DNA from 4 places in the Mesobacillus sp. genome. Region 1 is predicted to be linked to each of the others. Evidence: predicted binding sites of a transcription regulator. Region 1 holds the regulator's gene; each other region holds the start of a gene.
The links. Region 1 encodes LexA, which represses DNA repair genes until DNA is damaged. Its sites were predicted from a motif close to CGAACATATGTTCG; they were not measured.
Positions count from the first base shown of each region.

Region 1 (3,170 bases):
CTGCTGCGGTGGAGGGCTCGAATCGAAAAGAAGTCCCATTCTTGCCAACAATCAGGAAGACTGCTGAACTGCTGGAAAAGAAGGTCAGTGAACTGATGGATCAGCTCGTCTTCGATGCCGAGCTGTTTGTGATAGACGATTATCATTTAAAAATAATGGAAGAATACCTGGAGTTTTTTTCATATGGACTTGGGATCTTTCTGAAAAATGATGAAGGCATATTCTGGCTGGAGGAGAATGAGGTCCAGACCTCATTAGTCATCATGCCTCGCCTGGTTGAGGATATCCTGAAGAAGGAAGTATTCTCTCAAAACATACCATTTATATTTTCATCTGCGACTTTATCACAGGCAGGTGACTTTGGTTATATTGCAAAGAGCCTCGGTATTGAAAAGTTCAATTCCTTTACCGTCGATTCCCCATTCGATTATGAAGAACAAATGCAGATGGCTGCACATATTCAATCATCAGAATATGAGAAATGGGAGCAAATTGGGAAGGATTTAATGACCAAAGGCGGCAGCTCACTCGTGCTGTTTTCTTCTCAACAGGAAATGGAGCGGTTCAAGGGGTGGGCTGAAACAAAGCAATGGCCATTTGCGGTTTTATTTGAAGGTGACAGGGAAATAAGCGAGACAGTAAAAGAATTCCAGACAGTACACTCAGCCGTTTTATGTTCCTTTAGTTTATGGGAAGGTTTAGATGTACCCGGGGAATCACTTACTCAGGTTATAGTGTCTTCCTTGCCATTCCCTCCGCATGATCCGGTATTTATGGCAAAAAGAAAGCATGCTGAAAACCCTGAAACAGACGTCGATCTTCCTTATATGTTATTAAGATTAAGGCAGGGAATCGGCCGGTTAATCAGGACAAGCCAGGACTATGGTACCGTCCATATTTGGCTTACAGACAGCCAAAAGGCGAAGTACTTTAATCAGATTGAAAACATACTCCCAGTTAAAAAAATAGATTGGGAATAAAGAAAACATCCCGAACGGCACTGGCCGTTCGGGATGTTTTGTCAAAGACGGAGATTAAGGATGGCTTAGAAGCCGCATCCGCATCTTCTGTGGCGGCGGCGGTCGCGATCACGATCACGATCATCATCCCTGTTATCATCTTGAGCTCCTGCCAAATCTTCGATAATACAGCGGCGTACTGCGCGGCAAAGGTCATCGAAGTCAATTGTCGCTCTCACCTGGTTTCTGTCGCGATTAGGATAAAAAATATCTGCGACATCATTGTTGTTACGGTTGTAGCCCATTCTGTTCAACTCCTTCCCTGGTGGCTTTTCATATTACACTTTATCTTATGAAGCAGAGGACAAGGAGTTAAGGCTAAAACCTATTTTTTGATAAAATGTGCTATTCTCATAGTCCCAGTTTAATAGAATGAAAAAAAGCAAGCGGCAGCCCGCTTGCTTTTTTAATGCATATGTCTGTAAACACCGATTACTTTGCCGAGTATAGATACATTGCGAAGGATGATCGGATCCATGGAGGAGTTTTCCGGCTGAAGCCTGAAATAGTCCTTCTCTTTGAAGAAGCGTTTCACAGTTGCTTCATCTTCTTCTGTCATGGCAACTACAATATCACCATTATTCGCAGTCTTCTGCTGTTTTACAATGACATAATCCCCATCAAGGATACCCGCTTCAATCATGCTGTCCCCCATGATTTCAAGCATGAATACCTGCTCATCATGCGGAACCAGGCGGTCCGGAAGAGGGAAGTACTCCTCTACATTTTCAATTGCGGTTATCGGCATACCGGCAGTTACCTTACCAACGACAGGGACGTTAACAACTTTATATTTTGGGATCCGGCTGTCCTCTTCAATCTCAAGGATTTCAATTGCACGCGGCTTGGTCGGATCCCGGCGGATCAATCCCTTGCTTTCAAGCCTGGCTAAATGTCCATGAACAGTGGAACTGGAGGCAAGTCCAACAGCTTCGCCGATTTCACGAACGGATGGCGGATAACCCTTTTTCTTGACCTCACCTTTGATGAACTCAAATATGTCTTGCTGCCGTTTTGATAACTTTGTCATATTCACGCACCTCATATCATTTCTTGTCCTTATTATACCATGCATAAATTACAGATACAAACATAAGTTCGAATTTTTAGTTGACACAAAACAAATGTTCGCTTTATAATAAAAGACAGATAATCGAACAAACATTCGTAAGAGGTGCTGGATATGAAAAAACTATGGGCAAACAATTCATATGCTATTATTTTAATTGCAGCAGGACTGATTTTTTCACTCACTGTGAAAGTCCATTCAATGATTTCCGATGATCAATACATAACTGTTACTATAGAAGAAGGGCAATCACTATGGGAAATTGCCCAAACCTTTAAAGACGAACATAATCTCTCAGAAAGGCAATTCGTAAGCTGGGTTGAAAAGGAAAACGGAATAAATGGGGAAGTCATTCATCCGGGTGACGAAATCATGATCCCAGTTGCCGCTGAGCAAGGGGAACCAACACAGATTGCCGGCGCGGAAAGATAATTAGCAATTTGAAAATAGGTGAAAAAATGAAAGCAATAATCTACTGCCGTGTGAGTACCACCAAGGAAACACAGGAATCCTCGCTCGCAAGGCAGGAGGAGGAGCTGCTTAAACTGGCAGGCAGTTATGGATTCGAGGTTGTTAGGGTCATTAAAGAGCAGGCGAGCGGATATGATCTCGAGAGGGAAGGAATACTGGAGCTGCTAGAGCTGATCAAGGATAAAAGTATTCGTGCGCTGCTCATCCAGGATGAAACACGGCTTGGCAGGGGAAACGCGAAAGTGGCATTACTGCACTGTATTTTGAAAGAAGAGATAAAACTTTATAGTATTTCTCATCATGGTGAACTCCAGCTTTCAGAATCAGACTCGATGGTTTTGCAAATTGTCAGTATGGTTGAAGAGTACCAGAGGAAAATCCACAATATAAAAATCAAGCGTGGAATGAAACGGGCCATTGAGCATGGATACAGGCCGCAGAGAAATTTAAAAAAACAGGGCGAAAATTCCGGCCGGGAAAGAAAGGATATGCCCATCGAAGAAATTGTGAAACTACGAAATAATGGGCTGACTTTTGCTGAGATCGCCGCGACTCTGAGGGGTTTCGGCTTTAACGTTTCCAAGGCCACTGTTAATAGAAGATATCTGGAA
Region 1 is NZ_JBYNSB010000041.1:24,183-27,352, reverse strand. Features, by position in the region: gene AC3EBE_RS16425 (ATP-dependent DNA helicase) at 1-980, shown strand, start outside; gene AC3EBE_RS16420 (hypothetical protein) at 1,046-1,264, opposite strand; gene lexA (transcriptional repressor LexA) at 1,426-2,049, opposite strand; gene yneA (cell division suppressor protein YneA) at 2,203-2,520, shown strand; gene AC3EBE_RS16405 (YneB family resolvase-like protein) at 2,547-3,170, shown strand, end outside.

Region 2 (3,170 bases), on a different contig from region 1:
GCTCCGTCAAACTCAAGGCCTCTGATTCTCCGATATTTCCAGCGCTCTTTTTTCGTCCATTTTTCGCCCTGGATCCCGAAGGCCAAAACATAATTCTCCATGACATCCAACTGTTCGCGCATTTTATTGATATTGGCTTCTGCCGGGAAAAGCAGATCGGTTTTAACCGCCCTGAAAATCGGCTCGTAGCGCCAGTTTCCAAGTACCGTTTCCAGGCTGGAACGAACGAGCTCAATCAATGGATGGTTCAGCATATTTCTTTTTTGGTCGATAAAATAGGGAAGTTCATAGTCATCAAATATCGTTTCCAGTACTTCCCGGTATTCCGTTCCTCTCATAAGAACTGCAATATCCCGGTATCGATAGCCTTTTTCCCGTGCCAGTGCGCGGATTTTACGGGCAACCCCTTCCATCTCCGCTCTTCTGTTCGCTGCCTGGGCAATATGAATGGCAGCCTGTCCAGCGTATTTCACTGCAGGCCTGGAATCGAATTCCCTCTCCAGATGCTGCAATGACTCATCGTGCCAGCGTTTTTGCTCTGTCAGGACAATCTCCTCTTCCAGCTCATAGCCTTTTGATTTGATCATTTCATGAAGGTTCTGGCATGTTTCACCAGTCATCCTGAACAAGTGGAGCTCATCCGGCTGGTCCTCCCTAAAGCTTTTATCAACAGGCAGCGCGATCGTCACTCTTTTGCATGTGCCGATCAGCTGGTCAATAATCATAAGCTCGAGAGGAGTGAAGCTGTAGAACCCATCTATATAAACTTCTGCATTTTTTAAATAATCCGAAGCCGGGACTTTCTCAGCCAGCAGCCTGAAGTAATCCTCGGAGTCGATATACTTTCCAAAAAGCTCATCTTCAAATTGGCGGTAAACGATTTCCAGGTCATGCAGCTTATGTCCAAGCACCTTATCGCCCTCAGAAGATGAAGCAGCCCTTTCTGAAAGTTCCTCCGGCTTGATGGCATAACGCTTGAATTCAATCAGCATCTGTTCCATTTGCTGGATAAAGCCATTTTTGTCAGCAGCTTTTTGAAATATCTTTAGATCCTCTTTTTTGTCCTCGATGATCTTGCGGATCATCATGCTGGTCCCGACACTGTCCAAATGCTGGCGGGTAAATCCTCCTGTTTCCTGCAGAACACGCCAGGCGAGACGTGGGAAACTGTATACCTGTGCCCTGATCATGCCCCCGAGATCGGGATCTGTGGACAATCGATATTCAGACAGGAACGACATTTGCTCAGGCACCAGGTATATGACCGGGTCCCCTTGAGGATCAGCAATCAGCCTGTCCTTGATTTCCCCAATGATCAGCTCGGTCTTCCCGCTTCCTGAACGCCCTAATACTAAACGTACAGACATCTGACTTCCCCTTTCTCCTTCTTGTATAGAAGTCTGTAAAACTGGTAATCTCTTAACTATAGAAAATTGAAAAGGCGCCTATCATTGCGCCTTTGGATGCTCTTCATTCTGCCAAACAATTGTTCTGTATATGAATCCATTATACCTTTTTTCACGGCTGATTTGGAAGCGATAAGCCCGTTAATTTTTGCCATGAACAACCTTCATGCCGCTGGGCTATTGCATATGTTATTGATGGCAGGTGATTACAGTGAAGGCTTTAAGTTTTTTCCAAAAAACGGCCATCCTTCTTACGGTCTGCGCGATTATGGTCGCCAGCAATATTTACACATTGATTCCCATTTATTCCAACATTGCAGACAATTTAACCATTCCTGAGTCCCATGTTGTCCTCGCCGGGGGGCTGTTTACCTTTTTTTATGCATGCGGGCTGCTTTCCTTCGGCCCGATTTCCGATGTAACCGGACGCAGGAAAATCCTTGTTTATGGGCTGCTCGCATCGGCGTTGACGACACTGGCGGTTGGCTTTTCCGCAGGGTCGATGACTCTCTGGCTTACTCGTTCTCTCCAGGGAATGACACTTGCAACCTTTGCCTCTGTTGCCTTTGCCTATTCCTACGACTTGTTTTCTTTCACGCAAAGAACAATTTTGGTTGTACTAATCAATACCGGCTTCCTGATTGCCGGAATCTTCGGCCAGGTTTCCAGTGCTTTTCTGGCAGAGCTCTATTCCTGGAGCACGGTTTATATTTTCTTCTCTGTTGTTTACCTTGTTCTATTTGCAGCTTCCTTCTTTCTGCTAAAAGAAACACCACCCACTGCAAATAAAGGGAAACCGATTCATAAGGTATTTATCGAACTTTTGACAGATTCGCGGCTCGTAAAATGCTATCTCATCACATTTTCACTTCTTTTTGCCATCATTGCTTTTTACGATAGCATAGGCAGATTCTTCTCTGGACCGTCTTCAGATTTAATGATGATTAGACTCGTCGGCTTGATAGGGGCTTTGCTTTCTCTTTTTACCGGCAGGCTTATAGATTGGTGGGGGGAGCTGAAGACCTTAATGGGCGGTCTTGCAATCGGTGTGTTCAGTGCCATGTCGCTGACATTCTTCCATTCTGTGGCTCATTTAATCGTCTTTTCAATTTTTTTCGTTTCCTCGATCTCACTCGTCATACCGACAGCCATCACCCTGATCGGCCATTTCGGCAGCAGCCAGCGGGCAAAGGCACTTTCACTCTATTCATTCGTCCTGCTGACAGGAGCAAGTCTAGCTCCCCTGGCAGCTTCACTGCTTTCGTTTAAAGGTATGATGATTCTTCTCGCACTATTGTTTACAATGAACATCTTCTTGTGCCTATTCATAAAAGATGAAAAGGCATTTCAGTCTGCGAAAGTCAGCTGAAATGCCTTTTTGGTTTTGCTGCGCTGCGGAATTTGACGGAGGCTCCTAATTTTCTTGTTCCGAAATTTCATTCCGGAAACCAGGTCACTTTTTCCGGAAAACCTGGTTTTATTCCGGATTACTTGATTTTATTCCGGAAATCACGTTCTTCTTTCCAGATTTTTTTATTCCGGAGTTCACATTCATTATTCCGGAATATTTAATTTCATTCCGGAAACGCAGTCTATTAAATTACCCGGTTTCGCATGGCCGCTGCAGTTTCCTTCAGCTGCTTCTTATCGATTTTTCCGACATGAGTCTTTGGCATTTGGGTAATGAAATGAATCTTCTTTGGGATCTTATAGCCGCCAAGCTTCAGTCTGCAAAAATCTTTTATATCATTCTCTGTAATAACA
Region 2 is NZ_JBYNSB010000060.1:13,004-16,173, reverse strand. Features, by position in the region: gene addB (helicase-exonuclease AddAB subunit AddB) at 1-1,367, opposite strand, end outside; gene AC3EBE_RS21445 (MFS transporter) at 1,618-2,775, shown strand; gene AC3EBE_RS21440 (class I adenylate-forming enzyme family protein) at 3,002-3,170, opposite strand, start outside.
Region 2: addB (helicase-exonuclease AddAB subunit AddB) is a predicted target of LexA. The motif match lies at 1,480-1,493, and genes of this name have one in related genera.

Region 3 (3,170 bases), on a different contig from region 1:
AAGCAGGTGCAAAGAATGCCGTATGTCACCGTATGCTGTGGTAAATGGGGAAATGATCGCTGCTGAAAGTTCGGCTGAGTTATTGAAAAAAATGAAAGAGCATGATTAGACACTTCATCCTTGAAATGAAGTGTCTTTTATTGAAACTTTTTTTGCCGAGCGTCGTAATTACTATTAAAGAAAACTGGATAAATGAGGAGAATGAATATGTTTGTTGAAAAACGAGCAGAAAAAAGAAGGAAGAAGAAGAATGAAGGGATTTATGATATTTGGGATTTTGTTTTCGATGTACTGTTTTGGATACCGGAATTAATTATCCTGCCTTTCCGACTTATGATCCTCTTGTTCAGATTACTTTTGAGATCTGTATTTGATTCCTTTTAACTAAATACAACCTGCCGCCAATGTGAAGGCATTATATTTAGCATAACTATTTTCACTCTGGCTATCTTATATTAAAAAAAATGAAGCTGACGCTTTAAAAATTAAAATTTTTGTCGAAAATAAGAGTATTCCAGTGTTTTTAAATTAGAAAAATATTTGAGTTGCTGCAAACATGTCATCGGGAGGTTTGGTCGGTAGGTAAAATTCATGGTTATTTTTTAAAAAAATATCAGAATATTTTGTAAAATAGGTATACCTTTTTACTAAAATATATATAATAGAGAGAAAAACTATTTAATCAAAAGGGGAAAAGGTATGGTTACATATGGCACTTTTTTACGTTTAGTAGAAGAGGCGGAAAAGTTGAACTGCAAAGTGATATATGACTCCAAGAAGAAAATCAATTTTAATCCTAATATGTCGATCACGATTCCTTTGTCAACGACTTTAGAAAATATCTATGCTTTTGCACATGAAATCGGTCATTTAATTGATTTTGTCAATGGCGAACTTGATTATGATAAATGGCTGAATGACTGGTCCTACCGGATTACAGCTGAAATGAGCGCCTGGGTGAATGCCTATAAAGTGCTTAAAGATTTGAACGTTCCCTTGGATGATTGGAAAACTCATGTTGAGTCAAAACTGTCGACTTATTTCAAATATCATGAAGTCATTGCATAGAAGGACATCTAGAATTTATCTGTCTCACCAAACAGCTCCACCCTGTTTAAACAGGATCTGGAGCTGTTTTTTTTATGAAAAAAATTTTACTATAGGTTACGAACCTGTGTTCGGGTTATAATAACATTAAATCATTTAGGAAGGAGGGATTGGAGTGAGAATTCGTGACAGGGGGAAAATCAAGTTTTTACCTGCCCATTTTGCTCCGGAACACCGGGCGCTTTTATGGGAGCTGGCTCGCGACGAATTGCGGCAGGCAAAGCCGATCCTCGATGAATACCAAATCGCCGAGTTCGAAAATCGCATTTGCGAGGCCATGGAGTTTACATATCAAATAGTTGTTTCAAAATGGGAAGACGGATTCACCTACCAGGAAAAAGGCCATGTCCACTATCTTGATCCTATTCGGAAGGAGGTAAGAATGGTGACAGCAGATGGAGCAGCGGTGGCGATTAAATTTGATGATATTGTCGGTGTCGAGGTGCTAGAGAAATAGGGATTAATATATATTGCAGAGAACGCACCAATTAGAATACATACATCAGTCTTATTATAGTCCCGCTGGATAGCGGGTTTTTTTAATGGAAAAATGTTGCTGCGCTTATTCTATACCATGAAAAAAGTTTAATGAAGCAGTGTTCTTAAGACCCTGCAGTGAGAAAAAATCTGAGCAGGAAGCTTCCAGTGAGCTTCCTTAAAATCCTCCAGGAGAAGAATCCGATCTGAGTGGTTCTAATGAGCTTCCTTAAGACCATCCAGGGAGAAGAAATCCGGGCAAGATGGTTCTAATAAGCATTCTTAAGACCATCCAAAAGAAGAAAAATCAATATAAGTTGAAGAATGACCTAAATTTATCCACCTGGCAGGGAATTCACCCATTTTACCCGAATTATTTCCATATAGAGAGTGGGTGTTGATAAAATGATTGAAATTAAACGTGTTACACAGGAAAACATCCGGGACTGCGCTAGGCTTGAGGTTTCCGAAGATCAGAAGCAGTTTGTGGCAAGGAATTTGGCGACGATTGCCTGGGCATATGTCGATCCCAAGTTCACACCGTACGCTATCTGTGAAGGCGATACAGTAGTTGGGCTGGCAGCGGTAGAGTACATTCAGGAAAATGAGTATTACGACCAGCACTGGGTGCCGAGGTTTATGATTGGCGAACATTTTCAGGGCAAAGGGTATGGAAGGCTGGCCATGGAAAAAATCATTGAAATGATCATCGAGAAGCACCCTGGCTGCCAGAGGGTTCGCCTTTCTGTCGTTCCGGAAAATGAAGGAGCGATTCAATTTTATAAAAATCTGGGGTTTGTTGAAACCGATGAAATGCTTGAGAATGAGAGAGTCATGGACTTTATTGTAAAAGAAAACTGTAACAATGAGATAGCGGGATGATATCTCAGGCATTGATCATTCGTGACGGACACTTATTGATGGTAAAACAATATGTTTTCGGTGGACGGATCGTCTGGAATTTTCCAGGCGGCGGTATGGAAGAGGATGAGAGTCCAGAAGAGGCCTGCATCCGGGAAGTAAGAGAAGAAACTGGCTATCATGTGCGCCTAAAAGGCTTGCTGTCAGCGCAACAAAATAAATATACCTTCGTAGCGGAAGTGATTGGCGGCCAACTGGGCTTTGATAGGCACAATAAGGCAAATGACGATTTACTAGAAGCTGCATGGATTCCACTCCATGACCAGGAAAAGTTCGACAAAGTGACCGCACCAATTTTAAAACTTTTTTATGAGAAGGAAATCACATTGAATGTGTAATTTACAGGGGTTGATTAAGTGGAGTATGTCATCAGGAAAATGAATGAAGAAGATATAAAACAAGTCCAGGATGTGGCGAAAACTAGCTGGAATTTTACATATGAAGGGATCATTCCAGGCAAAATCCAGGAAAATTTCTTAAATTTTGCCTATAGTGACAGCATGATGCTGAGGCGGCTTAATAATTCTCTTATACTAGTTGCAGAGACAGGCAGGAAAATAATCGGCTTTGCCAGTTTCACGCCGTTAAAAGAAGAGGGGACTGCAGAACTCTCAGCGATATATCTAAATCCTGAGTATCATGGTAAGGGGATTGGAACTGGCTTA
Region 3 is NZ_JBYNSB010000027.1:23,449-26,618, forward strand. Features, by position in the region: gene AC3EBE_RS10485 (DUF1450 domain-containing protein) at 1-109, shown strand, start outside; gene AC3EBE_RS10490 (hypothetical protein) at 700-1,068, shown strand; gene AC3EBE_RS10495 (YolD-like family protein) at 1,223-1,564, shown strand; gene AC3EBE_RS10500 (GNAT family N-acetyltransferase) at 1,990-2,466, shown strand; gene AC3EBE_RS10505 (NUDIX hydrolase) at 2,463-2,843, shown strand; gene AC3EBE_RS10510 (GNAT family N-acetyltransferase) at 2,862-3,170, shown strand, end outside.
Region 3: AC3EBE_RS10495 (YolD-like family protein) is a predicted target of LexA. The motif match lies at 1,168-1,181, and genes of this name have one in related genera.

Region 4 (3,170 bases), on a different contig from region 1:
AATAGCAGCATTAAGTGCCAACAGGTTTGTCTGGTTTGAGATGTCAGTGATAATCTCAATGATTCGATGGATTTCCTGTGAGTTATTCTTAAGAGAATGGATGACATGAGATAATTCATTAACCTTTTCATTAATCTTATCCATTTGCTCGGTGACGCTGAATGCATAATTTTTACCTTGCTCAATTTTTTCTTTTGATATAGTGGTAGTATAAATTGTTTCTTTAAGTGAGCCTGTCACTTCGGCCAATTGTGAAGTAACGTTTTCAACAGCCTCATTTGTGCGCTCTGATATTTTCACCTGTTCATCAGAAGCTGATGCTACCTGCATAATCGATGCAGTGATTTCATTATTTGCCTCAGTAGTTGCTTCTGCATTCAGCCTCAAATTCCTGGACATTTCATTTACCTGGTCCGAAGACTCGAGGATGCTCGAAATGGATGCCTTAAGGTTCCCGGATAACTGGTTCATAGCAACTATAATCTGTCCAACCTCATCCTTGCTTTTTGCTTCAAGTGGCTTGACATTCAGCTCGCCTGCAGCCAGCTTCTTGCAGTATCCAACAACATTTTTCAGGCTTCTGCTAATTCCGCGTGAGACGAAATACATCGCTATTGCTGAAATGATGAATGCAATGATAATAAGGATTAATGTATTCTGGAGCATTGAAGCAATCGATGAGTGTGTCTCCTTCATGATTCTTGCCCTGTCATCAAGGATCAGCATCCTGAATGAATTTAATTTCTCGATATTCATGTCGCGAATCGTTTCCGCCTTGTTAGCAAGGCTTATTTGTGTGAAAATGTCCACCTGCTCGCCATTCGCTTTGAAGTCCGCGACGGTTTTTAAGATTTCCTCTTCCCATACCTTGTCCATATGTTTATCAGTATTGATGATTGCATTATATAGTGTCGTTTCTTCTTCTGTTTTCACGTTTGATTTAAGCTTGTCGGCAGCGTCATTGAATTTGGCTGTTTCATTCTTATACGATTCAAGAAGCTGGGGTTTTGGCTCGGTTATGTAATCAGTGATGATGATGTACTTTTGGCGAAAGGTCGAACCCATATCGCTGATCATGATGGCGTAATCACTTTTTTTCTCGGCCTGGTCAATTGCTCCTGCAAGGTTATTAAGTACAGTTGATAAATAAATGAAGCTGCCAAGGAAAATTGCCATGATAATGATAAAAACGCTTCCATATTTCTTGCCAATGGACCAATGCTGCATAGAAATTCCTCCGTATGATCAATTCATGAATAAAAATAAATTTTGGCTCGTATTGCTGTTCACAGGATTCACTTTTTCATTCTTAACTGTGCTAACGATTGCACAATTAAGCAAATGAGAAACCCTGCAGAGATGCCTGTTATCAGCAAGAAACTAACAATGCAAAATATATTTTTTGTACCTTTTATATCGGCTCCTCTTAAGGTTTTTTTAATATCATCGTTTTTTTCATCACAAAAAGTTCACAGTTTTTTTATCTAGCTGCCAATCTGTGTTTTAAACGGTTTTTTTGTTAAAATAAAGGGAACGTATATTTGGGAAGTGGATGTCATGAAAGAAATGTATCCGAAAAAAGGCAGAGTTATTTTACATGTTGATATGAATAGCTTCTATGCCTCGGTTGAAATGGCGTATGACCCGGAATTAAAGGGGAAGCCTCTCGCAATAGCTGGAAACCCCGAGGAGCGCAGAGGGATTATCGTCACCTGCAGCTACGAAGCCAGAAAATTCGGTGTCAGGACCACTATGCCATTATGGGAAGCTAAAAAACTTTGTCCGGATTTAATCATAAGGAAACCCAACTTTGAAAGATACCGGGCAGCTTCCAGTGCGATGTTCGATTTATTGCGCCAGTATACTGAGCTGGTAGAACCCGTTTCGATCGATGAAGGGTATATGGATATCACTGACTGTCCAGATCTTGGGACACCGCTGCAAATTGCCGAGAGCATCCAAAAAAGGATTCTCGAGCAGCTTGATTTGCCTTGCAGTATTGGGATAGCTCCTAATAAATTCCTTGCCAAAACGGCCTCTGATATGAAAAAGCCTTTGGGGATAACAGTTTTAAGAAAGCGTGATATCCCTCGGGTACTCTGGCCGCTTGAGGTTGGAGAAATGCATGGAGTAGGAAGCAAGACAGCGGACAAACTAAAAAGTATTGGAATTCAAACCATTGGCGGTCTGGCACAGGCAAATGAAATCCAGCTTAAAGGCCTGCTGGGAATCAATGGACTGAGGCTTAAGGATCGCGCGAATGGCCAGGATAACCGGGCCGTAGATCCGGATTCCGTATATGATTTTAAGAGCATTGGAAATTCAACAACATTGCCAAGAGATATCTCCAACCAGCATGAGCTGATGAAGGTTATGGATAGACTTTCCGAGCAGGTAGCGGCAAGGATGAAACGGAAGGAGGCGGTAGCGACAAATATCAGCATCACGATTCGATTTAAGGACAGAAAGACAATCACGAGGAGCCATAAGCTTCAAAACCCTGTTTCCATGAAAGAAGAAATTGCAGCTGCAGCAAAAACACTGTTCCTGAAGCATTGGAATGGTGACCCTGTGCGGCTTTTGGGAATAACGGGGACAGACCTTCTTGAGGCGGACAAAGCCGTTAAACAGCTTGATCTCTTTTCATATGAACAGGAAGCGAAAAAAGAACCGCTGCTAAATACAATGAGCCTTCTTAGAGAGAAATACGGAAAAAGTATAATCGACCTAGCCGGTTCCCAATTGAATAAGCAGCAAAGGGAAACGAAAGGAACAGATACCAGTTTCAATAAAGATTTTTTACAAGAGCAAAGGAAGAAGGATAATGAAGAAAAAGATCAATAGATTTGTGTTTATAAAGGATAGCTTTAGTCAAAATATATAAGGGACCAGACAAGATTATTTTCACCGCACTTCCAATTGTAAAAGATCGATAAGAACCATCGACTATAGGCAGAAGGGAAGCTGATAATATGGCAAAACAGCAAATCGGAGTAATTGGCCTGGCGGTAATGGGTAAGAATCTCGCGATGAATATCGAAAGCCGAGGCTATACCGTTTCCGTATTTAATCGTTCAAGGGAAAAAACCGATGAAATGCTTGCTGAAACAACAGGGAAGAACATCTTTGGCACTTATACAATCGAGGAGTTTGTCCAGTCGTTAGAAACA
Region 4 is NZ_JBYNSB010000035.1:63,819-66,988, reverse strand. Features, by position in the region: gene AC3EBE_RS14185 (methyl-accepting chemotaxis protein) at 1-1,227, opposite strand, end outside; gene AC3EBE_RS14180 (DNA polymerase IV) at 1,558-2,844, shown strand; gene gndA (NADP-dependent phosphogluconate dehydrogenase) at 2,973-3,170, shown strand, end outside.
Region 4: AC3EBE_RS14180 (DNA polymerase IV) is a predicted target of LexA. The motif match lies at 1,531-1,544, and genes of this name have one in related genera.